Regions from separate parts of the Cellulosilyticum sp. WCF-2 genome, predicted to be linked through region 2. Evidence: predicted binding sites of a transcription regulator. Region 2 holds the regulator's gene; each other region holds the start of a gene.

Region 1 (7,969 bases), 860 kb from region 2:
CACTTATGAAGCTCATTATAGAGAGCCACTGATAGCACCTATTTCTAAAGGGGCTATAGTAGGAGAAATGACCTATTATTTAGATGGAAATGAAGTGGGAAAGGGACAGCTTATATCTGCAACAGATGTTAAGAAGGCTACACTTAAACAGATGGTTCCTTATATGTGTAAACGCTTTTTTAAATTATCCAAGTGAGAAAAAGCATAATAAGAGAGTAACTCTTATTATGCTTTTTCTGACGCTATATTTAATGCTTGCATAAATAGTGACAAGCGACTACACTTAGTATATAACAAAAGTTGACAGGAGGCTCCTTAAGTGGCTGTATTGTTTAAGTTACAGGATTTTGAAGGTCCATTAGATTTATTACTTTATTTAATAGATAAAAATAAAATGAATATTTATGATATAGAAATATCTTCTATTACAGATCAGTATATGACCTATTTAGATGAAGCGGAAGAAGTTGAATTGGATCAAATGAGTGATTTTATTGTGATGGCTGCTACATTGCTTTATATTAAATCACGCATGCTTTTACCAAAACATCCAAAACCAGGAGAAGAAGTAGAAGAAGACCCAAGAGAAGAACTCGTACGAAAATTATTAGAATATAAGAAGGTAAAATATGTATCGGAAAAATTAAATGCATGTCAAGGAGAGAGTAGTCAGTATTGTTTTAGAAATAAGCCAGCAGAAATTGATATTCCAGAGAGTACAATTGATTACGATGCCATTCTAGAAAATGTTAGTTTAAAATTATTGTATGACACTTTTGAGCAACTCATGAAGCAAAAGGAATGGGAACAACATACAAAAGAAGAACGTAAAATTGATCATAACATTTTAAAGAAGGATACTTACACCATCGAGCAAAAAAGTATCTACATACGTAATCTTATTGCTTTAGAGGGAAAGACGACCTTTTTTACCATTTGTAAAAAGGAAATGCCTAAAATAGAACTTATTGTTACTTTTATGGCTTTATTAGAGCTAATTCATAAGAAAGAAGTAACTGTTTTACAAGAAGAACCCACAGGTGATATTGTTATAAAAGGAGGAATAGTGGATGAAGAAGACAGAGCTTGAAAGTAGTATTGAAGCCCTGCTTTTTTATGCAGGAGACATTATCTCACAAAAAAGATTGTGTGAAATTTGTAATACAGAAGCTTTTTCGGTCCACATGGCCATTAATCACTTAAATGATTATTATGGACAAACGAATAGTGGGATTGAAATTATAGAAGTTGATGATGGCTATCAAATGTGTACATCACCTAAGCACACAGAAATCATTCAACTTTATAGACAGAAGCCGGTTAAAAATCTTTTAACACAAGCATTGATTGAGACACTAGCTATTATTGCTTATTCGCAGCCTATTACAAGAACACAGATTGAGGATATAAGAGGTGTACGATGTGAGCATGCTATGAGTAAGTTGATGGAATATGGACTTATTGAAGAGGTTGGAAGATTAAATGTTATAGGGAGACCGATTTTATTTGGTACAACTAATGAATTCCTACGTCATTTTGGATTTAGAAATTTAGAAGAACTACCTAAAATTAAAGAAGAGCTTTTAGAGAAGTTTAAAGAAGAAGTAAGAGAAGAAATGAGTTATTATGAAGATCATGAGGCTATGAAAGAAGAAGTAAATTTGGCTTTAGATGTTGAGGAATAGCACTATTTAAAAAATGCATAAAGTCTATAATATAAGGGAAGATTTAGAATGAGACAACATTGAGTGCTTAAATGAAACTAGAGGAGTGAAAGCATGAAAAAGAAAATCATCTTATCTTTTATATTAATAGGCAGTATGTTAGTAAGCTCACTATGCTATGCAAATAGCGAACTGCCAAAAGTGCGTGCTAAGGGTGCTGTTTTAATCGAACAAGAAAGTGGACGTGTCTTATATGAAAAAAACGGTTATGAACCCTTAGCTATGGCAAGCACTACAAAGATAATGACTTGTATCCTTGCTATAGAAAAAGGTAATCTCTTAGATGTTGTAACAATATCCAAGAGAGCAAGTAGTGCCCCACCAGTTAAGCTACATTTAAAGGTAGGAGAAAAACAAAGATTAGGAGATTTGCTCTATGCTTTGATGCTACAATCTGATAATGATGCAGCAGTAGCAGTAGCAGAACATATTGCAGGATCGGTAGAAGCATTCTGTGAACAAATGACCGAGAAAGCTAAAGAGATAGGAGCTGAACATACTTCTTTTAAAACACCTAATGGTTTAGATGCTGAAGGACATTATGCAAGCGCTTATGATATGACTTTAATTGGAGCTTATGCACTAAAAAATCCAGAATTCGTTAAGTTTATAACAACGGCTACCATTCAAATTCCTACTATTCCTACAGAAGGAAGCCATACTTATGGGTTACAAAATAAGAATCGTTTTTTTTATTCTTATGAGGGAGCTAACGGTATTAAAACAGGCTTTACTAATAAAGCAGGTCATTGTTTTGTAGGTGCAGCTTATAAAAATGACATGCAACTCATAGGAGCTGCTTTAGGATCTGGTTGGGGAAAAGCTGGTAAAACACAAAAGTATACAGATGTCATTAACATGATGAACTATGGCTTTAAGTATTATAAAAAATATACGCTTGTTGAGCCACAAAGAAATATAGCCAAGGTTGCAATTGAAAAGGCACTGATAGAAAGTTTGTCTTTAGATTGTGATGAGACGATTATACTTCCCTTAACAGAGGTAGAAAAAGCAAATGTTTATATAAAAAAAGTAGTACCAACGCAATTAGTAGCACCCGTTCATAAAAGGGATATAATAGGAGAAGTACAAGTCATATGTGAAGGGGTTACTTTAGCTAAAGTACCACTTCTAGCAAGTGAGGAAGTACCAAAGGCGACACTACTTGATTATATTAAAAAATGGATTAAAGGAAATGACTAAATAAAGAAGGGGTATTATGAGATTACAAAAATATTTAGCAAGCTGTGGCATTGCATCTAGAAGAAAATGTGAAGAACTTATTTTAGAAGGGAAAGTATCGGTTAACGGACAAATCATACAGACTTTAGGAACACAAGTAGAAGAAGATGATGAAGTCTACTATAATCATAAGCGTGTGCAATTAGAAGAAAAGCATGTTTATTATATGTTAAATAAGCCGGCAGGATATGTAACAACAGTGCAAGATGAAAAACAAAGAGCAACGGTTTTGGATTTAATGAAAGGTGTTAAAACAAGAATTTTTCCGGTGGGGAGACTGGATTATAATACCTCAGGTCTATTATTATTGACCAGTGATGGTGCTTTAACTTATGGACTCACCCATCCAAAGCATCACGTTAATAAAACTTATGAAGTTAAGCTTAGTGGAAAAGTTACTGAACGTAGCTTGGATATGTTAAGAAAGGGGGTTATGATTGACCACCGAAAAACTTATCCGGCTGAGGTAGAAGTAGTAAAACAAAATGCAAAGCATACATGGCTTAAGATAACTATTCATGAAGGTCGTAATCGTCAAATTAGAAAAATGTGTGAAGCAGTAGGCTATCCGGTAGTACAACTAAAAAGGCTGTCAGTGGGAAGTATTCAGCTAGGTTCACTTAAAGTGGGAGAATATAGAGCTTTAACAAAAGAAGAAGTAGATTATTTAAAAAGTATTGCAATAATAGAAGAAGTATAACTAAAACACCAGTATCAGTAGATTGTTTCTCTGCTAATACTGGTGTTTTAGTTATAAAATTATTGAGTAGTAAAATCTAAAAAAGATATAGGAGTAAATAATCAGAGAAATTTGTTAAGGATGCGTAAAGATTACAAAAAATCGATCAAAAATATAGTTTTTGATTGAAAATTGCTATTGATAAAAAATATAATATTACATTATTTTAGTAAAAACTTATAAAATTCTATATTTAGCTTGAATGTTGATTGTCAGTTTAGTAAAATAAAGATGGCGATTTTTACACTTTGTTTTAAAAATTTTTCAATGGAGGGTACCAGATGAGCACTTTAGAAAAATTATCTGAATTAGAATCTCGTAGGGCCGCTATAATCACAAAAAGCAATGACGTAGCTAAAAAAGTAGCACTTGCACAGGGAAAATTAGCTGCAAGAGAACGTATTAGTATATTGCTAGATGAAAATAGCTTTGTGGAAGTAGGTACTTTCATAACAAGTAGAAGTACTGCTTTTAACATGAGAAATAATGAAACACCTGCTGATGGTGTTGTAACAGGTTATGGGACAGTTAATGGTAATCCTGTTTATGTGTACAGCCAAGATGCAAGCGTTTTAGGTGGTGCACTAGGTGAAATGCATGCAAAAAAAATAGTTAGAATTTACGAAGAAGCCCTAAAAGTAGGTGCGCCAGTAGTAGGATTCTTAGACACAGTAGGTGTCAGATTACAAGAAAGTGTAGATGCTTTAGAAGGTTATGGCATGATTTATGAAAAAATGGTAGAAGCATCAGAAATTATTCCACAAATAGCAGTTATTGCAGGTGATTGTGCTGGCGGTGCAGCTTTTATTGCGGGTTTATCTGATTTTGTATTTATGAGCAGTAAATCAGCTCGTGTCTTTTTAAATAGTCCTAATACTTTAGATGATAAAACAGCTAGTTTTGATGCTATTGCAACAGCTAAAGTACATTTTGAAGAAAGTGGACTTGCTACCATTATCGAAGAGCAAGAAGAAGTTTTAATTGAAGATGTTATACGCTTACTTTCTTACTTACCTCAAAACAGTGGGGAAGAAGGGCCATTTTATGAAGTGATAGATGATATTAACCGCGTAGATGCAAGTCTTAATGGTTTTAATTTTGAAACACAAGAAGTAAAAGATATTGTTACTTCTATTGTAGATGGAGGAGAGCTATTCGTATTAAATGAAGCTTATGGAAAAACAGCATTAACAGCTTTTGCACGTATGGATGGTGGAACGGTTGGTATTATAGCCAATACAGATACTCGTATGGATTATTCGGGGGTAAAGAAAATAGTTCATTTTGTTAGAGTATGTGACACCTATAATATACCGATTATAACACTTACAGATATAGAGGGTTTTACTTCTACTGTTGCAACAGAAAAGTTAGGAATCATTAAAGCATGTAGTGAGATGACGAAGGCGTTCGCAGAGGCAAGTGTGCCAAAAGTAAATGTTATTCTTAATCATGCTTTTGGAAGTGGTTATTTAGCTATGAATAGTAAGTCATTAGGGTGTGATATGACTTATGCATGGCCAACTGCAACAGTAGCAAGTTTAAATACAGAAAGTGCTATGAAGATTATGTATGCAAAAGAATTAGCAGAAGGTACATTATCCAATGAAGCATTTGCTGAAAAAGCTGCAGAATATGATGAAATACAAGCAAGTGCCTACGCAGCGGCAGCTAGAGGATTAGTAGATGATATTATTGAGCCAGCAGCAACGCGTAAACGTATTATTGCTGCTTTGGAAGTTCTTGCAACTAAAGAACGTTAAAGGTATGCAAAGCACCCAACATAAAGGTAGGTGAAAAAAGATGAATCAAAGTATCAGCGCTTTTTTAGAAGGGATTCCTACATTTATACTTAGTATTGTAATTGTATTTACAATGCTTGCACTGCTTATCGGTGCCATCGTCTTATTAGGGAAAATGGTAGGAATGTTTGCGAATAAGTCTAACAATGTAAAAGTAGTTGAATCTGAAGCTAGTGTTATAGAAGAAGTAGTTGTAGCTATAGAAGAAAACAGCCAAGATGAACTTGAATTAATAGCAGTTATTACTGCCGCTATTGCTGCAAGTATGGGAACAACTAGTGACCAACTTCAAGTAAGATCATTAAGAAAAGTTCAAAGAAAAGCACTTTAATTTAAGGAGGCCGTTAATGATGAGAAAATTTCAAGTAACTGTAAATGGTAATACATATGAAGTAGAAGTAGAAGAATTAGGAGGAAGCTTTACACCAGTAGCAACACCAGTAACTCCAGTAGCAGCAACACCAGTAGCTGCAGTAACACCTAAAATGGTAGCACCTAAGGCAACTGTAGTGCCTGCTAATGCAACTAAGATTGTTGCACCAATGCCAGGTAAAATTGTAGATGTTAAAGTTTCAATAGGACAAAGTGTAAAAGAAGGAGATTTAGTAGCTATTCTTGAAGCTATGAAAATGGAGAACGAAATATTTGCACCAAGTGCAGGAACTGTAGCTTCTGTTAACGTATCAGCAGGTACAGCAGTTGAAACTAACGATGTCATTGTTACACTCAATTAGTTCCAAACGACTCAAAAAGAAGGAGGAACGTTTCTATGTTTAGTGAATTTGCAACAGCTATACAAAAGTTCATTAGTGAGATGGGGATTACCACTATTGTAACAACGAATGATGGCTGGAAATATATTGTAATGATTGGCGTAGCTTGCGTGTTACTTTATCTAGCTATTGCTAAAGGTTTTGAACCTTTATTATTAGTTCCTATTGCATTTGGTATGTTGCTAGTTAATCTTCCTAACACGGGGATTCATATGTACAATGGGCATGGGGGAGTTAAAGAACTCTTTGAATTTCTAGGTGAGGGTAATGGTGGATTACTAGATTACCTTGGACTCGGAAAAGAATTAGGTATTTTTCCACCACTTATTTTTGTTGGTATTGGTGCTATGACAGACTTTGGTCCACTTATTGCGAACCCTAAAAGTTTATTACTTGGTGGTGCCGCACAATTAGGTATTTTCTTTGCATTCTTGGGAGCACTCCTTCTAGGATTTGATCCTAGTGAAGCCTCTTCAATTGGTATTATTGGTGGTGCAGATGGTCCAACAGCTATTTATTTAACAACTAAATTGGCACCACATCTATTAGGATCTGTGGCTGTAGCGGCCTATTCCTATATGGCACTTGTACCAGTTATTCAACCACCTATTATGAAAGCATTAACAACTAAAGAGCAACGTATGGTTAAAATGGAACAACTTAGGCAAGTATCTCGATTGGAAAAAATTGTATTTCCTGTTGCGGTGACTGTTATTGTTTCTTTACTTTTACCTTCAGCAGGAACCTTGGTAGGTATGTTAATGTTTGGTAATTTATTAAAAGAAGCAGGTTGTACCAATCGTCTAGCTGAAGTAGCTAGCAATGGGCTTATGTCTGTTATTACAATTATGTTAGGACTTGTAGTAGGCGCAACAACTTCTGGAGATACCTTTATTACATGGGATACTATTAAAGTTGTTATTCTTGGACTTACCGCATTCTGTGTAGGAACTGCAGGTGGTGTTTTATTTGGGAAAATCATGTATTATACAAGTGGTAAGAAAATCAATCCACTTATTGGAGCAGCTGGTGTATCTGCAGTTCCAATGGCAGCACGTGTAGCTCAGAAGGTCGGACAAGAAGAATGCCCAAGCAACTTCCTTTTAATGCATGCTATGGGACCAAACGTAGCAGGTGTTATTGGTTCAGCCATTGCAGCCGGCATTTTATTATCTATTTATGGTAATTGATTGAATGAGAAAATAGCATATGAGCATATACATATATAGGAGGTTATAAGATGGCTAATATTAATCCAAGACCAGTTAAAATCATGGACACAACACTTCGTGATGCCCATCAATCCTTAATTGCAACGAGAATGACAACAGAGCAGATTTTACCTATTGTATCTAAAATGGATAAAGTAGGATTCCATGCACTTGAAGTATGGGGCGGTGCAACCTTTGATGCTTGTCTTCGCTTTTTAAAAGAAGATCCATGGGAAAGACTTCGTAAAATTAAAGACCAGGCACCTAACACACCACTTCAAATGTTATTTAGAGGTCAGAATATTTTAGGTTATCGTCACTATGCCGATGATGTTGTAGAATACTTTGTACAAAAAAGTGTAGCTAATGGTATTAATATCATTCGTATTTTTGATGCACTTAATGACATGCGTAACTTACAAACTGCTGTAAAAGCAGCTAATAAAGAAAAAGCCCATGCACAAGTTGCGATTTCTTA
Region 2 (7,969 bases):
TACAAGCTTTAATCCTAAGCTTAGCAGAAGCCGTATGATGCTCATAGGCATTGATGATTGTTGGTGTATTTAAACTAAACCGAATTTCTGTATGACCATGATGAGGAAGATCTAGTAAGCCTTTAATATCATTATATTTACTAACAAAACGGAAACGTGCATGCTCCTCCTGACCAAAGAAGGTAATACATTTGGCCAGTGAATGGGTATAAGGTTCAACAGGGAGAGGGTCTGAGGTAGCAGCACCTTCAAAAAGCGTTATTTCTGGTAGACGTTCATGGATATAATGCGCTGCTTGTTTAAGAATATCATCTATATTCACATGGACCCGAACAAAAGGTTTATCACCAAGTTGCGTATTCAGATAGCAGTATTCACATTGTCCCATGCAACCACTTACAAGTGGAAGTTGATAGTGAGCAGAAGGCTTACAGCTTTGGAACTTAAGACTTTTTTTCACACCAACCACTAAGGTTTGTTTGCCATGCTGATATTGCTTATGAAGCTCATCACCAGGAATTTGACGTTTCACTTGATTAGTGGCTACTTGAAAAAGTTCAATGCCGCTTTGTTCATTAAAATAGTTATAAAGCTCAGTGCCTAAGGGATAGTCAAGGGCACCTTTCTCGAATATAACACGTTTGGGAATAAACATAATAGTTCCTTTCTAAAAGTATGAAATACTAATATTTTTGGCCAAATCTCTTTAAATATGTATGTATTTCAAAATGATTATGTACATAAAAGCACTCAATGGATGATACATACTATTCATTCAGTCAAAAAAAGAATGCTGTTTAATGTGCTAGCAGCAATCTTTTTTTTCTTTATCGGAAACACATACAATGCTATTTTAGTTGATTTTCAATGCCTAGAAGTAGGAGTTCATAAGATAGAAGTTAAATCGCCAGAAAGTGTGAGCATCAAGCTTAAAGAAAATATACAAGCCATACTTCAGTTCTACAATGAAGCAGGAGCATTGTAAAAATAGAGGTAGGTGAGTAAAATAAAAATCAGATAGGAACATAAAGAAAAATCAGAAAAATGTTTTGGAAGGGGGATTTTAGGTGAAGATAAGAAAAGTGGGGTTTTTATGGCTAATAAGTATGCTGATAATAAGCAGTTTCATAGGTTGTCAAAGTAAGGAGGAGCATTTGCAGGTTGATACGCCATCTTCTCATAAGCCTAAAGCTGTGGCGCCAGAGGAAGAAGAGGTGAAATGGGAGGACTGGTTGTATTTTCGAGAAGATGCAAAAAACACCTTAGTGCGCATGGCATTAGGGAGACAAAAAGAAGAAAGGGTAGCAGATCATATCAGTCAGTGGCTTTTAGAGGAAGATCAATTACTTTATACGACTCAGGAAGACTGGGAAAGCTTAGACACAAGTACAGAGCCTCTTACCATAATAAATGAATTACTGATTGCAAATCTAGATGGAAGTGAAGCTAAACTACTGGCAGGTAAGGAAAGTACCCTTGATGTAGCTACGCCATATGAAGGAAGGCAAAGCTATTTGAGATACGGACCTTTAGGGGTAGTAGACAGTTGGGTTTATTTTAATGTTACCATAGGACTTTCAGGTACAGATGCTAGTCAAAGCACCATTTTTCGAATGCATTCTAATGGAGAAGATTTAGAAGAGGTTTGTAAACTAAAAAGCAATGACATGGTCTATTCCTTTGGTGTAATAGGCGAGACTATGTATTTTACTAGTGGTTATATGCAAGACAATTATGACCTTACCCTATATCAAGTAGACTTAGAAACAAAAATAAGTCAAGTCCTAACTGAGCGAGGGGTAGTATTAGGTAAGTATGAAGAGGCATTATATTATGAAGAAACCACTGGTGATAATGGCGTTAATAATTATCAAATTAATAAGATAGTAAGTGGTCAATCAGAAAATTATATAGAGAAAGTGACTAGCATTGATCATACTAGTGACGCGCTCTATTTTAATTTACAGGAACATAACATTTATATAGGCCGTAAAATCTTTAATGAGGGGTATGGTGAATTTGTTAAATATAATGAGGTGTATGATTTAAAGAAAAAAGAAACAAGAGTAAGTTTGCCTGATGAACAAGGCTTTCCAGGAGGAGGGGCAAGTACAAAGGTCATTAGTACAAAGGGTACAGCAACGTATTACTTACAGTACCTCAATGAATGGAATTGGCTTAGTGATTTAAAAGTAGTGGATACATCTACTAATACAGAGACTGTCCTTAAAAAAGAGATTATAGAACCTAAGCTGATACGCTTGCAGGTGCAAAATAATCAGTAAAAAGAATAGCAAATAAAAAACTGGTCTCAAAGCTTTTAGCTGGAACCAGTTTTTTGTTTTTTTTATAGTGTCTCGCTTAAGGCTTCCCATTCTTCATAATACTTGGTAATGGTAGCATTTAAGTTTTCTTTTTCTGCCAGGAGTAGGCTGCTTTTATCATAGTTACTGTAGACTTCCTCTAGGCAAAGCTGGGCGTCAATATCAGCTATTTTTTCTTCAGCTTCGCTAATAGCTGTTTCTAGCTTGGCCATTTGGTTTTGAATACGGCGTATTCTGGTTTGTTCTTCTTTTTGCTTTTGCCAATCTTCTTTATTAGTGGTAGCAGCAGTAGCTTCTTCTACAACAACGCTGGTTTGCTGAGTAGCTGAAGCAGCAAGCTCCTTTTTCTTTTCTATATAATAATCATAGTCTCCTAAATATTCCATGGTGCCGTCTTTAGACATATCAATGATTTTACTTGCTGTTTGATTGATAAAATAACGGTCATGGGAAACATAAAGGACAGTGCCTTCATAGTTTAATATGGCACTTTCTAGAATTTCCTTTGAAAGAATATCTAAGTGGTTAGTCGGCTCATCTAAGATGAGAAAATTGGCTTTAGAAAGCATGATTTTGGCTAATGCGACACGGCCTTTTTCACCACCGCTTAAGCTACTAATGGGTTTAAAAACATCATCATTCGTAAAGAGAAAAGCAGCCAGTACATTACGGATTTCTCCATTTTTAAGTTCTGGGAAAGTACCTTGGATTTCCTCCATAATGGTGTTAGTAGTATCTAAGGTAGCATGTTCTTGATCGTAATAGCCTACAATAACATTGCTTCCTAATTTTAGGGTACCCGTTGTAGGAGTCATTTGATCTAAAATCATACGGAAAACAGTGGTTTTACCAACGCCATTAGGACCTACGAGAGCTACTTTATCCCCTTTTTTGATTTCCATATTCATATGGCTAAAAATCGGGCTGGTATCAAAGGTTTTACTTAATTCACTAATGCTTAAGACATCATTGCCACTTACAACTCTTGGGGTGAGTACTAGCTGCATAGGTTTGTTATCAATCATTGGCATATCCATGACTTCTACTTTTTCTAAAGCTTTTTCACGGCTACGAGCACGTTTAATAGATTTTTCCCTGTTAAATTGTTTTAGCTTAGCAATAACCGCTTGTTGGTGGGCAATTTCCTTTTGCTGTTTTTCAAAGTGTTTCATAGCCACTTCATATTCTTTTTCACTTTTGATGATGTAGTCGCTGTAGTTACCGTTGTAAACAAAGCTACGTCCAAATTCTAAGTGAACGACTTTAGTGACGATTTTATCTAAGAAGTAACGGTCATGGGAAATAATAAGGACAGCACCTTTATAGCTACGTAAAAAGCCTTCTAGCCATTCGATAGCTTCAATGTCTAAATGGTTGGTAGGTTCGTCTAAGAGTAATAAACTAGGCTCTTGAAGTAGGAGCTTACCTAGAGCGACACGGTTTTTTTGTCCCCCTGATAAAATAGACACTGGTTTATCATAAATGGTTTCATCAAAGCCTAAGCCTTTAAGAACGCCTTTGACTAAACTTTTGTATTCATAACCCTTACTATTTTCAAATACCATACGTTCAGCATCATATTTATGAATGAGTTCTAAAGAACCAGTCTTAGCGATTTCAGCTTCCATGGCATGAAGTTTTTCTTCTAAGGCAATGACTTCATCAAATACATGTAGGAGTTCCTCATAGACGGTAGCTGTAGAATCTAACTCCATATGTTGTTTTAAGTAACCTATGGTGCAGTCTTTAGTAGAAGTAATGGTACCTTCATCTGGTTCTAATTCCTTAGTTAGAATTTTAAAAAGGGTTGTTTTACCTACACCATTATTTCCTATTAAAGCTACTTTCTCATGGTCTTCGATATGAAAACTAATATTTTTTAAGATTTCTCGGTCAATAAATGTTTTCTTGATATTGCTACATGAAATAATCATAATATCCTCCTTGTAACGCCTTTTATTATTTTAGCAAATAAAAGCGCAAATTGAAAGAAAAGGGGCCAATAATCTACATTGACAAAAAAAAAACTTAAATGCTATACTAGGGTTATGAGTTTGCGTATATGAGGAGATGAGAAGGTGACGGAAGAAAGAAAGATTTCTATGAATGTAATACGGAGATTGCCACGTTATTACAGATATCTGGGAGAATTGTTACAAAAAGGAGTAACCAAAATCTCCTCCAGAGAATTAAGTGAGAAGATGAATGTGACCGCATCACAAATTCGTCAAGACCTTAACAATTTTGGAGGCTTTGGGCAACAGGGTTACGGATACAATGTGGAGTACTTGCATACAGAGATAGGAAAGATATTAGGACTTCACCAAAACTATAAAATGATTATTGTAGGCGTAGGTAACTTAGGACAAGCTATTGCTAATTCAACATCATTTAGTAAAAGAGGCTTTAAGTTAATCGGTTTATTTGACGTTAATCCAAGACTAATTGGTATGAGCATACACGGGGTAGAAGTACAAGATATTGACAAAATGGAGCAGTTCGTAAAAGAAAATGAAGTAGAAATTGCTATTTTAACAATGCCAAAAACAAGAGTAAAAGAGACAGCTGAGAGTTTAGCAAAATGGGGGATAAAAGGCTTATGGAACTTCTCACCTGTGGATTTATTCGTACCAGATACAGTACAAGTTGAAAATGTACACCTTTCTCATTCATTAATGACTTTGGCTTATAAGATTAATGAGGCTGAGGTTGAAAGAGAGAAGAAAGATAAGAGTGAGAGTATAGGGCAAATTGAAGAATAAAGTGGTGGCTTAATGGAGTTCTTTGGGAATGATATTGAGGGGAAGAATGGATAGAAGTGAATAAAGATAAGGGAATGTCCGTAAGGCTTTTGTTGGGAAGACAGAAGGCTTATGGGCATTTCTTTTTGCGTTTAAAGAGATAGATCTTTAGGTAATAGGGGAGTAAAGGCGAAAAAGTGAGAACAAAGATAAAGTGAATGCTTTCATTTGTAAGTAAGTTGCGATCAGAAGCTACTGGAAAGAAATGAGAGGGATGGCTGCCCTCCGGAGTTCCGCTCCGTATTTTCGCAGGCACTAAGCTTATTTTTTTGATGAACGGTCGAAACTCGCTGGCGCTCAAACAGTCTCCCTAAAACCCATCAAAAAAATTTGCTAAGTGCCTGCTGAAAATACTCGCAAGTCACCCCTTGAGGGCAGCCATCCCTCTCATTTCCAGCAGCTTTCTGGCGTAAAGGTGCTTTTTATAAAAAAGATTGTCTTAATAATGTCGAAAATAGACGAACCCTTTTTGTTGTTATATGTGGTTTGATGAGAGTACAATAAGCTTATAAAAGAACGAGTAAGGGTTAATATAATAATGTTATACAGGAAAGTGGTTTAGCTCAAATTATTTCAAGTGAATTGTAAGGGGATATTTATAATAAAACAAATGATTTCATTGACACTTTTGAACCACTAAAATCAGTCAGCATTACTAATAAAATGATGGAAAAATGTAAAAGAAATGAAGAAAACCTTTTTGTTGACACATTCAAGAAGACAAGCTATGATTGAGTCAATAAATGACAAAAGGTGGAAACTAGCGATGACTACATATGGATATGCAAGATGTTCGACAGACGAAAATAAGCAAGATATTAATAGGCAGAAAAGAGAACTTAAAGCTTTAGGTTGTGTGGATGAGAAAAATATATATTGGGAATATGAAAGTGGTACTAAGATAGAGCGAATAGAGTTAAATAGGCTATTAAATCAAGTGAAAGCAGGAGATACTATTGTTACTACAGAGGTGTCACGTATTACAAGAAGTACAAAGCAACTATGTGAAATTATAGAGATGGCAAAAGAAAAGAATTTGAAGCTCGTGATAGGTGGCTTTATAGTTGATTGTACAAAAGGACAATTAGATGCTATGACTGATGGAATGCTAAAAATGATGGGTGTATTTGCTGAAATGGAACGCAATATGATAAGTGAGCGTGTAAAGAGTGGAATGGCAAATGCAGCAGCTAAAGGTAAAGTCATAGGAAGACCGAGTACAACGGTTGATAGTTTGCCAAGTAGTTTTATAAAGCATTATCCAAAGTATAGGAATAAAGAGATTAATAAGACTGAATTGGCAAGGATATGTAATGTTAGCAGACAATCTGTACATAAATATATACATATTTATGAAAGGGATATATAGGCTACTAATAAAAGAAGTGCATATCTTAAAAAAGGATAAGATTATTGAAAAGTATTAAATGTAGATGTGATATGTATTATACAGATAAATTAAAATATTTTGTTATATATGCCACAATATAGTACATAGGAGGAAAAATGAATAAATTAGTAAGAATTCGAATTGTAGGGTTTAAAGATGAAAATAGGGTGATAGATGTTGTTTTCCCTGAATATAATATTGCAGTAATATATGGTGAAAATGGGGGAGGTAAATCTACATTTTTAAGAATAATAAATGCTATTTTTGATCAGCAAGATACAGTATTATTGAATGAAAATGTAGATAAGATTACTATTACATATTCTACAGAAAAAGGTGAAAAAAATATAAGAATACAAAGGAAAGAAGAAAAGAAGGAAGGGGATTTTATCTATATAGCAACAACATATGATTGGAGTGAGTTAGAGGAATCTGAATTAAAGGACACTTCATCCATACTCTTTGGTGTAAATAGGGGAATAACAAATACGATTAATGTAACTGATACACAAATATATAAGTTTATATCTATGAATCCTAGATATATAGATTGTTTTCAAAATAGGGAAAGAATGAGGTTGTTTAGTGAAGATTTAGCTAGGTATTTAAGTTTCAATAGAAGAAGAGCGAGGAGTGCGTATACTGTTAAAGATACTATTGACTTTTCTAATAAAGTATTAAGTGTGGATAATATTAGCATGGATGTAGTAGAAGAAATTATATTAAATAGGTACAGGGTAGCTAAACACATTTCTACTACTAGAGTACAAAAAGCTTTATTTGATACTTTGGCAGATGCATGCAATTCTATAGAGGGAGAAGATATTGATATAGAGGATTTAGGTAACTTATTAATACAAAATAAAGAAAAGTTATTAAGCGCTTTAAGACAGATCGAGGAAAATACACTAAGAGATAAAATAATTGACATTCTTCAAAATAAGGATACAGATAAGGTTATAGAAGAATGTAGGAAAAGTAAGTTACTAGCTAAGTTAATTTATAAGATGACCTTGGAGTTAGAAAAGGAAGAAGGAATACTTCAGTCTATTAGGGTCTTAGAAAATGTATTTAATGATCATATTCAAGGTGAGAAATATCTTGATATATCTGAAAATGAAATATCAATCAAATTTAGAAATAAGAAATTGATACATAAGATACATGACCTATCTAGCGGAGAAAGACATTTATTATCTTTGTTAACTATATTTATAATACAAGGAGTATATAAAGACATTTTAATGATTGATGAACCGGAAATTTCTTTAAATATAAAGTGGCAAAGAAAATTGCTAACTACATTAAGCCAGCTAGCACCAGATTCTCAAATTATTGTTGCCTCACATAGCCCATCTATTTCAAAAGCTAATAATAAGTTTTTAGTAGAATTAAAATAGGGGGAAATGATGAAATACGATATAGAAGAAACTCTAACTGAATGTATTATGAGT
Region 3 (7,969 bases), 1.7 Mb from region 2:
TTAATGAAGTACCTGGGCGTTTTCAAATCATTCCTAATACCAAGGGTGTTTTAGTAGTAGTAGATTATGCACATTCGCCTGATAGTTTAAAACAACTTTTACAAACGACAAAAGATTTAATTTCAGGGAAGCTTACTGTGGTCTTTGGATGTGGGGGAGATAGAGATACCAGTAAAAGAGCTGAAATGGGGACTATGGCTGGAGCCTATAGTGACTTAACCATTATCACCTCTGATAATCCAAGAAATGAAAAACCAGAACAGATTATGGCGGACATAGAAAAAGGTATCTTGGAAGTTAAGGGAAGATATGAAATGATTAAGAATCGTAAATTGGCTATTGTGGCGGCATTAGCAGAAGCTGAAGAAGGAGATGCAGTAGTTATTGCTGGTAAGGGACATGAAACTTATCAATTGATAGGTAATCAGAAGTGGCATCTAGATGATTGCGAAATTGTGAGTAATTATTTAAATGCTTAAAATAAAAATGGGTGCTGAAGTATTCAGTACCCATTTTTATTATGAATGGCTTATCATCTTAGTTAACGATATTTTTGGATAACAGCAGCTAGTGTGTCACCCATTTGTAATTGCCCATAGCTATTATTAGGATGAATACCATTAGAAGCTTTAATCACAGGTATTGTAGCACCATCGATGGTTTCAGTAGTTTCTTTATAATCAAAGCCGTTAGTTGTATCTAAGGTAAGATGCATAGGGGCAATATAAATACCTTGTTGTTTGCTTTGTTCATTATCATAGGTTTTTAGTAGATAATAGGTGGCAATTTTCATATTGCGATCGTATTTGTTATAGAAAGCTTGATGACTATCTGTAACAATTTCTGTATTTGGTGCTGGCGTAGGGGTACAAAGAATAATCTTAATATGAGGATCATAGGCCTTAATAGAAGCGATCATTTGATTAAGCTTACGTATATACCCCTCCATATCCTCTAGAGCGTTATTATAACCAAAATCATTGGCACCTAGAAGAATACTCACATGAGTAGGAGCACCTTCGGTATAAGCAGCTGCAAAGCGTTCCATATATTTTGAAAAGCTAAATTCAAAGGTTGTAGGCTGAATGGCCATAGATTCCCAACTAGTGCCTGTCCATTCAATCCATTCGCTTCCTTTAGGACGGCTAGGATCTACCATGACGTCACCTTTTAAAGGATACTTATAATAACCATTCATATCATAAAGGTAAGGACCTTTACTTTTCCAATCTCTAGCGATTGTTTGGAAACCAGCATAAATAGGATTAGTAGAGTCGGTGTAGCAAATATTTTTCCAATCACGGGTGTTACCTTTATAGCGAGCCCCATCAATAGTTGTAGGAAACATAAATGGACTATCTAGCTCAGAGGAATTAATGGCAGTAAAATAACGATTTAAGGTCCAACCGCCACGGCCTTCTCTGGCAGAGATACCGTCTGTTTCATAAACTCTTGTTCCCAATACTTTGACATTAGGAAGTTTCTTTTCAACTTGATTTAAATAAATACCAGCTCTAGTTAAACTGTCACCAATAGCAAGCAGTCTTACAGGGGTTGTGTTCGAGGTATCTACCAATTCAACAGAAACATTTTGTTCTGCAAGAGTTGTATCATTACTTAGATAAAAGTTTAAATCAAAACGTTTATTTAAAGGATATTCATTTAATGAACCTGTTTTAAAAGACCAAGAGTCTTCTGAAGCTATCCCATAAGATGATACAACGTTTAAATTATAGTTGGAAAATTGAGATAAAAAGGCGTTTTTATTAAAAATAGTATAGTTCTCTACAGTTGTATTGGTGCCTTCTAAAATAAAAAGCTCTTTAGGTAAAAGAAGTCCTTCCACATTTAAATTCGTATAATCTAAAATCGTTGTATCGGTTTTAAGGTTTTCACTTGTTAAAGTTTGATTTTCTATGGGATTAAAGGTTGCTCCTAAAGTAATCTGACCTAATAAAGTTGTAGATAATAACAAAACAGCACATTGTGTGACAAGACGTTGTCGTAATTTCATAGTTGATGCGCACCTCCAAGCTATAGTTTAGCGTGAACTAGCTAGTTTTACAATATAGTCAAGTGGAAATGTTATGAAATAGAAATAAAAGAAGCCTATTTGTTATAAAAGTAAAGTTAAAAAGTAATAAATCCATTGATTTTTAGTAAAAAATCTTCTCAATATGATATAATAAGTGATAAAATAAATTGATAGTATAAAATGATACTAAGTAGAAAAGTGGTGAGTGAATGGAACTCCTAAGAGATAAAAATGGATTAACGGAGCAAGAATTTTTACAAAGCTATGATTTAGCTAAATATGAGAAGCCTTCTGTAACTGTAGATATGTTGTTGCTTACAGTAGGAGATAAGGAAAATACTGATATTAGGAAACTGCCAGAAAAAGAACTAAGAGTACTTCTAGTAAAAAGAGGTGAGCATCCTTTTCTAGGAAATTGGGCGCTTCCTGGTGGATTTGTAGGCATGAAAGAAGGCTTAAGGGAAGCTGCTTATCGTAAAATTAAAGATGAAACGAATGTAACGGATATTTATCTAGAACAGCTTTATACCTTAGGGGAAGATCAAGAAGAAGTAGAAAGGGACCCTAGAACCAGAGTTATTTCTACTTCCTATATGGCATTGGTAGACGAATCAAAATTGAAACCAAGTGCACATCGTACAACAGATGAAGTAAGCTGGTTTAGTGTTAAGAAAAAACCTACTTTTAGTGGAAAACAGGGCTATGCCTTTGTAGAAACCTATGGGCTTACTTTAGAATCAGATGATGGCGCCATAAAGATAGGCTATCAAATTAAAGAAGTATACGAGTCAAAGACGCCTTATCCTGTAAAAACCACTAGATATGAGAAGCTAGATGGTTATGAAGATGGTTTGGCATTTGACCACTATAAATTAATCGACAAAGGTTTAGAACGTCTTAAAAATAAAATTGAATATACACCTTTAGCATTTACACTTTTACCTGAATACTTTACTTTAAGTGAACTTCAAAAGGTATATGAAGTTATTTTGGATAAAAAACTTTTGAAAGCTAACTTTAGAAGAAAAATTGCTCCAATGGTAAAGAAAACAGAAATCATACAAAAAAGAGGACATCGTCCAGCTAATTATTATCAGTTTAATGAAGAATGGCAACATGATTTTATGGGATAATCAAGTGAAAAACAGGCAATAAGTCTATACAATGAAAAAACACTATCTTACAGTATGTTAAATATGCTGAAAGATAGTGTTTTTTATTGTGATAATTCTAAATAATTTGCAAGTCATATTGACAAGATATTAACAAAGTAGTAATCTGAATAATGATTATTGTTAATAAATTAACATAAATTTCAAGTTAGAGCACCAGTTAAAATAAGGAGGCAATTATGGGAGAAGTTATTAAGTGGCATGAACTAGATCAGATACTTGAAAGAAATGGGTTAGAGCCAAGTAGTATTATTAGTATTTTACAAGATATTCAAGAGATTTATCGCTACATACCAGAAGAGGTTTTTCCTTATTTATCAGAAAAATTAGGGATGAGTACTGCCAAAATTTATGGTGTAGCTACTTTTTATGAAAATTTTTCATTAGAACCTAAAGGAAAGTATGTTATTAAGATATGCGATGGTACAGCCTGCCATGTTAGAAAATCAATTCCTATTTTAAATGCCTTAAGAGAAACCTTAAGTTTATCAGAAGAAAAGGTAACGACAGATGATTTATTATTTACAGTAGAAACGGTTTCTTGTTTAGGTGCTTGTGGACTTGCTCCCGTTATGACCATTAATGATAAGGTTTATGGTAGTATGACACCGGAAAAAGCAAAAGCTTTATTATCTGAACTAAGGGAGGAAGACTAAGATGCTAAAAGATAGAGCAGATTTAGTGCAAATGAGGATAGCTTGCAAGGAAGCACTTGAGTTAGAAAAAATAAAAATCTTAGTTTGTTCAGGAACAGGTTGCATTGCAAGTGGCTCCTTAGAGATTTATGAAGAAATGCTAAGGTTAATGAAAGAAGAAGGACTTAATTGTAGTGTGAATTTAGAAGAAGAACCACATGACTCTTCAATTGGTATGAAAAAAAGTGGTTGTCATGGCTTTTGTGAAATGGGACCTCTACTTCGAATAGAGCCATGGGGTTACTTATACATAAAAGTAAAGGTAGAGGATTGTAAAGAGATTATAGAAGAAACGATTAAAAAAGGTCAGTGTATTGAACGTCTTATTTATAAAAAGGATGGTAAGGGCTATAAAACCCAAGCAGAAATTCCTTTTTATAAAAAACAGACAAGGCTTGTTTTAGAGCATTGTGGGCATATTGATGCTACATCTATAAAAGAATATTTAGCTGTAGGGGGCTATGAAGCCTTAGAAAAGGCTTTATTTGATAGGGATGATGAAGGCATCATTCATGAAATTACAGAATCCAATTTACGAGGTAGAGGTGGTGGTGGTTTTCCTGCTGGTAGAAAATGGACACAGGTAAGACGTCAAGTAGAACCTACGAAATATGTTGTATGTAATGGAGATGAAGGAGATCCAGGTGCTTTTATGGATAGAAGTATTATGGAAGGTGACCCTCATCGTATGTTAGAAGGTATGATGATTGCAGCTAAAGCTTGTAAGGCAAGAGAAGGATATATTTATGTGAGGGCAGAATATCCATTGGCTATTAGTCGTTTAAGAAAAGCAATTGATGAGGCCAGGGAGTATGGTTTATTAGGTGAGCATATTTTAGGAACAGACTTTAGCTTTGATATTAAGATTAATAGAGGAGCGGGGGCTTTTGTTTGTGGTGAAGGTAGCGCGTTAACCGCTTCAATTGAAGGAAAACGTGGGATGCCTCGTGTGAAGCCACCACGAACAGTTGAACAAGGTTTATTTGAGAAACCTACTGTACTTAATAACGTAGAAACCTTTGCTAATGTGCCACTGATTATTTTGAATGGGGCTGACTGGTATAAAGGAATAGGACCAGAGAAGAGTCCTGGAACTAAGGCTTTTGCTTTAACAGGTAATATTGAAAATACAGGACTTATAGAAGTGCCTATGGGAACCACCTTAAGAGAAGTCATTTTTGATATTGGTGGTGGTATGAGAGATGGTGCTAATTTTAAAGCTGTTCAAATTGGAGGGCCATCAGGAGGTTGCTTAACCAGTGATGATTTAGATTTACCACTAGATTTCGATTCTTTAAAGAAGGCTGGTGCTATGATTGGCTCAGGTGGTCTAGTAGTTATGGATGAAAATACTTGTATGGTAGAAGTGGCACGTTTCTTTATGAACTTTACTCAAAATGAATCTTGCGGCAAATGTGTACCCTGTAGAGAGGGAACTAAACGTATGCTAGAGATTCTAGAGCGTATCGTAGTAGGTGGAGGAGAAGAGGATGACTTAGACCAGCTTTTAGAATTAGCAGATACGATTTCTTCTACAGCACTTTGTGGGCTAGGAAAAACAGCTGCTTTTCCGGTGGTAAGTACGATTAAGAAGTTTAAAGGTGAATATCTAGCGCATATTGTAGATAAAAAATGTCCATCTAAAACATGTCAAAAGCTTCGTCAGATTTATATTGATGAAGTACTTTGTAAGGGCTGTTCAAAATGCGCAAGAAGCTGTCCTGTAGGGGCGATTTCAGGACAAATTAAGGAACCATTTAAAATTGATGAAAAGAAATGTATTAAATGTGGTGCCTGCATCGGGGCTTGTGCATTTAAAGCAGTGAAGGAGGATTAAAGATGAGTGGACAGTTTATGTTAATAGATGGCATGCCTGTAGAAATTAATGGAGAGAAAAATATATTAGAATTAATTAGAAAAGCAGGAATCGAGCTGCCTACCTTCTGTTATTATTCAGAGCTTTCCGTATACGGTGCCTGCCGTTTATGTATGATAGAGAATCAGTGGGGGGGAATAGAAGCATCCTGCTCTACACCACCTAAAGCAGGAATGGAGATTTACACAAATACACCTAGACTTAGAAAATATCGTAAAATGATATTAGAGCTTATTTTAGCCAATCATTGTAGAGACTGTACGACTTGTGAAAAGAATGGAGGCTGTAAACTTCAAGAACTTGCTATGCGATTTGGCATTAATCAAGTTCGTTTTAAAAATAGTAAAAAAGAAGTGCCATTAGATACTTCTTCTAGAGCCATTGTACGTGATGAAAGTAAGTGTATTTTATGTGGCGATTGTGTTAGAATGTGTGATGAGATGCAAAATATTGGTGCCATCGATTTTGCTCATAGAGGTACCAATATGCGTATTAGTACAGCCTTTCATAAGCCTATTAGTGAATCTAAATGTGTGAGCTGTGGCCAATGCGCGGCAGTATGTCCAACTGGAGCTATCGTTGTGAAAAATGATACACAGGCTATTTGGAATGTAATAAGTGATCCAGAAACTAAGGTGATTGTTCAAATAGCACCAGCTGTAAGAGTGGGCATTGACCAATCTTTAGGTGAAGAAAATGGGCATAATGTTATGGGAAAAATTATTGCTGCTTTAAGACGTATGGGCTTTGATGAAATTTTTGATACAACGACAGGAGCAGATTTGACTGTATTAGAAGAAGCCAATGAACTCTTAGAACGTATAGAAAAAAAAGATACATTGCCACTTTTTACTTCCTGTTGTCCAGCATGGGTAAAGTATGTAGAGAACAATCATCCAGAGCTCATCAGTCAAGTTTCTTCTTGCCGTTCACCTATGGAGATGTTTGGAGCTGTTTTGAAGGAACATTATAGTCATTCTAGGCGTAAGGTTATTGTTGTAGCAGTGATGCCTTGTACAGCTAAAAAGGAAGAAGCTGCAAGAGATGAACTGAAGCGTGATGGCATTCCAGATGTGGATTATGTACTTACAACTAGAGAACTTATTCAAATGGTAAAAGAATCCGGTATTGTCTTTAATGAGTTAGAGCCGGAAGCTGTAGATATGCCTTTTGGTGTAAGTAGTGGTGCAGGTGTTATTTTCGGTGTAACAGGTGGGGTAACAGAAGCAGTTATTCGTCGTCTAGCTGATGACAAATCAACAACTAGCTTACGTAGTATTGCTTTTAACGGTGTAAGAGGCATGGCAGGTGTAAAGGAAGCAGAGATACCTTTTGGAGAGAACTATTTAAAGGTGGCCATTGTAAGTGGACTTAAAAATGCAGAAGATTTGATTATAGCTATGAAATCAGGAGAAAAGCATTATGACTTTGTAGAAGTAATGGCTTGCCCAGCGGGTTGTGTGGGAGGAGCTGGTCAGCCATTTGCCAGAAATGAAGAAAAAGCTATACGTGGGAAAGGACTTTATGAAGCCGATCGTTTAAGTAGTATTAAGCGTTCTGAGGAAAATCCTCTTATTATGTCTCTTTATTCGGGCGTTTTGAAGGGAAAGGTACATCAGTTATTACATGTGGATTACATAGGAAAGGAGTAAGTCATGGAACTAAAAATTTGTATAGGAAGTGCTTGCCATATTAAAGGGTCCTATAATGTGATCAGCGCTTTTCAACAACTTATAGAGGAATATCAAGTTTTTGAACAAGTGGAATTAAAAGCAGTATTTTGTTTAGGTCACTGCACTGAGGCTGTATCAGTACAGATCGATCAGGGGGATATTTATAGTGTGTCAGGAGCTACGGCTAGAACATTTTTTAAGGAAGAAGTGCTTACGAGATTAAATGGGGAAAAATAGATAGTAGTTAAGGTTGAGTGATAAGAAAAAGCATTGTCAATAATGGCAATGCTTTTTTGTATTTGAATAAATTACCAGTAATACATAATGTTAGTTAATAGTTAGTTAATATTTACGTAACATTTATAAGGTAAAATGGCAGAGATAGCTTGATATAGCTAGAACTCAAATTAAAAGTAAGAGAAGGTGAGCAATATGCCGTCCTTTGTGGAACAGATTAAAAATAATAAAAAAGTAAATAAAATGATTATAGGTGGTGTAGTCATTACTTTGGTGGGTGG

What was found. The regulator Rex, encoded in region 2, represses fermentation and respiration genes when NADH is low (regulators of the CRP and FNR family bind a similar motif). The targets are predictions, from matches to a motif close to ATTGTTAANTANTTAACAAT.
Region 1: EKH84_RS14035 (acyl-CoA carboxylase subunit beta) is a predicted target of Rex. The motif match lies at 3,955-3,974, and genes of this name have one in related genera.
Region 3: EKH84_RS10415 (NADH-quinone oxidoreductase subunit NuoE family protein) is a predicted target of Rex. The motif match lies at 3,327-3,346, and genes of this name have one in related genera.

Annotation. Positions count from the first base shown of each region.
Region 1 covers NZ_CP034675.1:3,136,384-3,144,352, reverse strand. The annotation lists gene EKH84_RS14060 (D-alanyl-D-alanine carboxypeptidase family protein) at 1-196, shown strand, start outside; gene EKH84_RS14055 (segregation and condensation protein A) at 320-1,090, shown strand; gene scpB (SMC-Scp complex subunit ScpB) at 1,071-1,685, shown strand; gene EKH84_RS14045 (D-alanyl-D-alanine carboxypeptidase family protein) at 1,779-2,927, shown strand; gene EKH84_RS14040 (pseudouridine synthase) at 2,944-3,666, shown strand; gene EKH84_RS14035 (acyl-CoA carboxylase subunit beta) at 3,987-5,468, shown strand; gene EKH84_RS14030 (OadG family protein) at 5,509-5,838, shown strand; gene EKH84_RS14025 (biotin/lipoyl-containing protein) at 5,855-6,241, shown strand; gene EKH84_RS14020 (sodium ion-translocating decarboxylase subunit beta) at 6,322-7,470, shown strand; gene EKH84_RS14015 (oxaloacetate decarboxylase subunit alpha) at 7,521-7,969, shown strand, end outside.
Region 2 covers NZ_CP034675.1:3,992,683-4,000,651, reverse strand. The annotation lists gene splB (spore photoproduct lyase) at 1-655, opposite strand, end outside; gene EKH84_RS18120 (hypothetical protein) at 758-985, shown strand; gene EKH84_RS18115 (DUF5050 domain-containing protein) at 1,068-2,285, shown strand; gene EKH84_RS18110 (ABC-F family ATP-binding cassette domain-containing protein) at 2,348-4,258, opposite strand; gene EKH84_RS18105 (redox-sensing transcriptional repressor Rex) at 4,403-5,086, shown strand; gene EKH84_RS18100 (recombinase family protein) at 5,892-6,494, shown strand; gene EKH84_RS18095 (AAA family ATPase) at 6,632-7,915, shown strand; gene EKH84_RS18090 (DUF4435 domain-containing protein) at 7,925-7,969, shown strand, end outside.
Region 3 covers NZ_CP034675.1:2,329,620-2,337,588, forward strand. The annotation lists gene EKH84_RS10400 (UDP-N-acetylmuramoyl-L-alanyl-D-glutamate--2,6-diaminopimelate ligase) at 1-479, shown strand, start outside; gene EKH84_RS10405 (SGNH/GDSL hydrolase family protein) at 542-2,014, opposite strand; gene EKH84_RS10410 (NUDIX domain-containing protein) at 2,245-3,168, shown strand; gene EKH84_RS10415 (NADH-quinone oxidoreductase subunit NuoE family protein) at 3,387-3,863, shown strand; gene EKH84_RS10420 (NADH-ubiquinone oxidoreductase-F iron-sulfur binding region domain-containing protein) at 3,865-5,739, shown strand; gene EKH84_RS10425 ([FeFe] hydrogenase, group A) at 5,742-7,430, shown strand; gene EKH84_RS10430 ((2Fe-2S) ferredoxin domain-containing protein) at 7,434-7,688, shown strand; gene EKH84_RS10435 (peptidoglycan DD-metalloendopeptidase family protein) at 7,884-7,969, shown strand, end outside.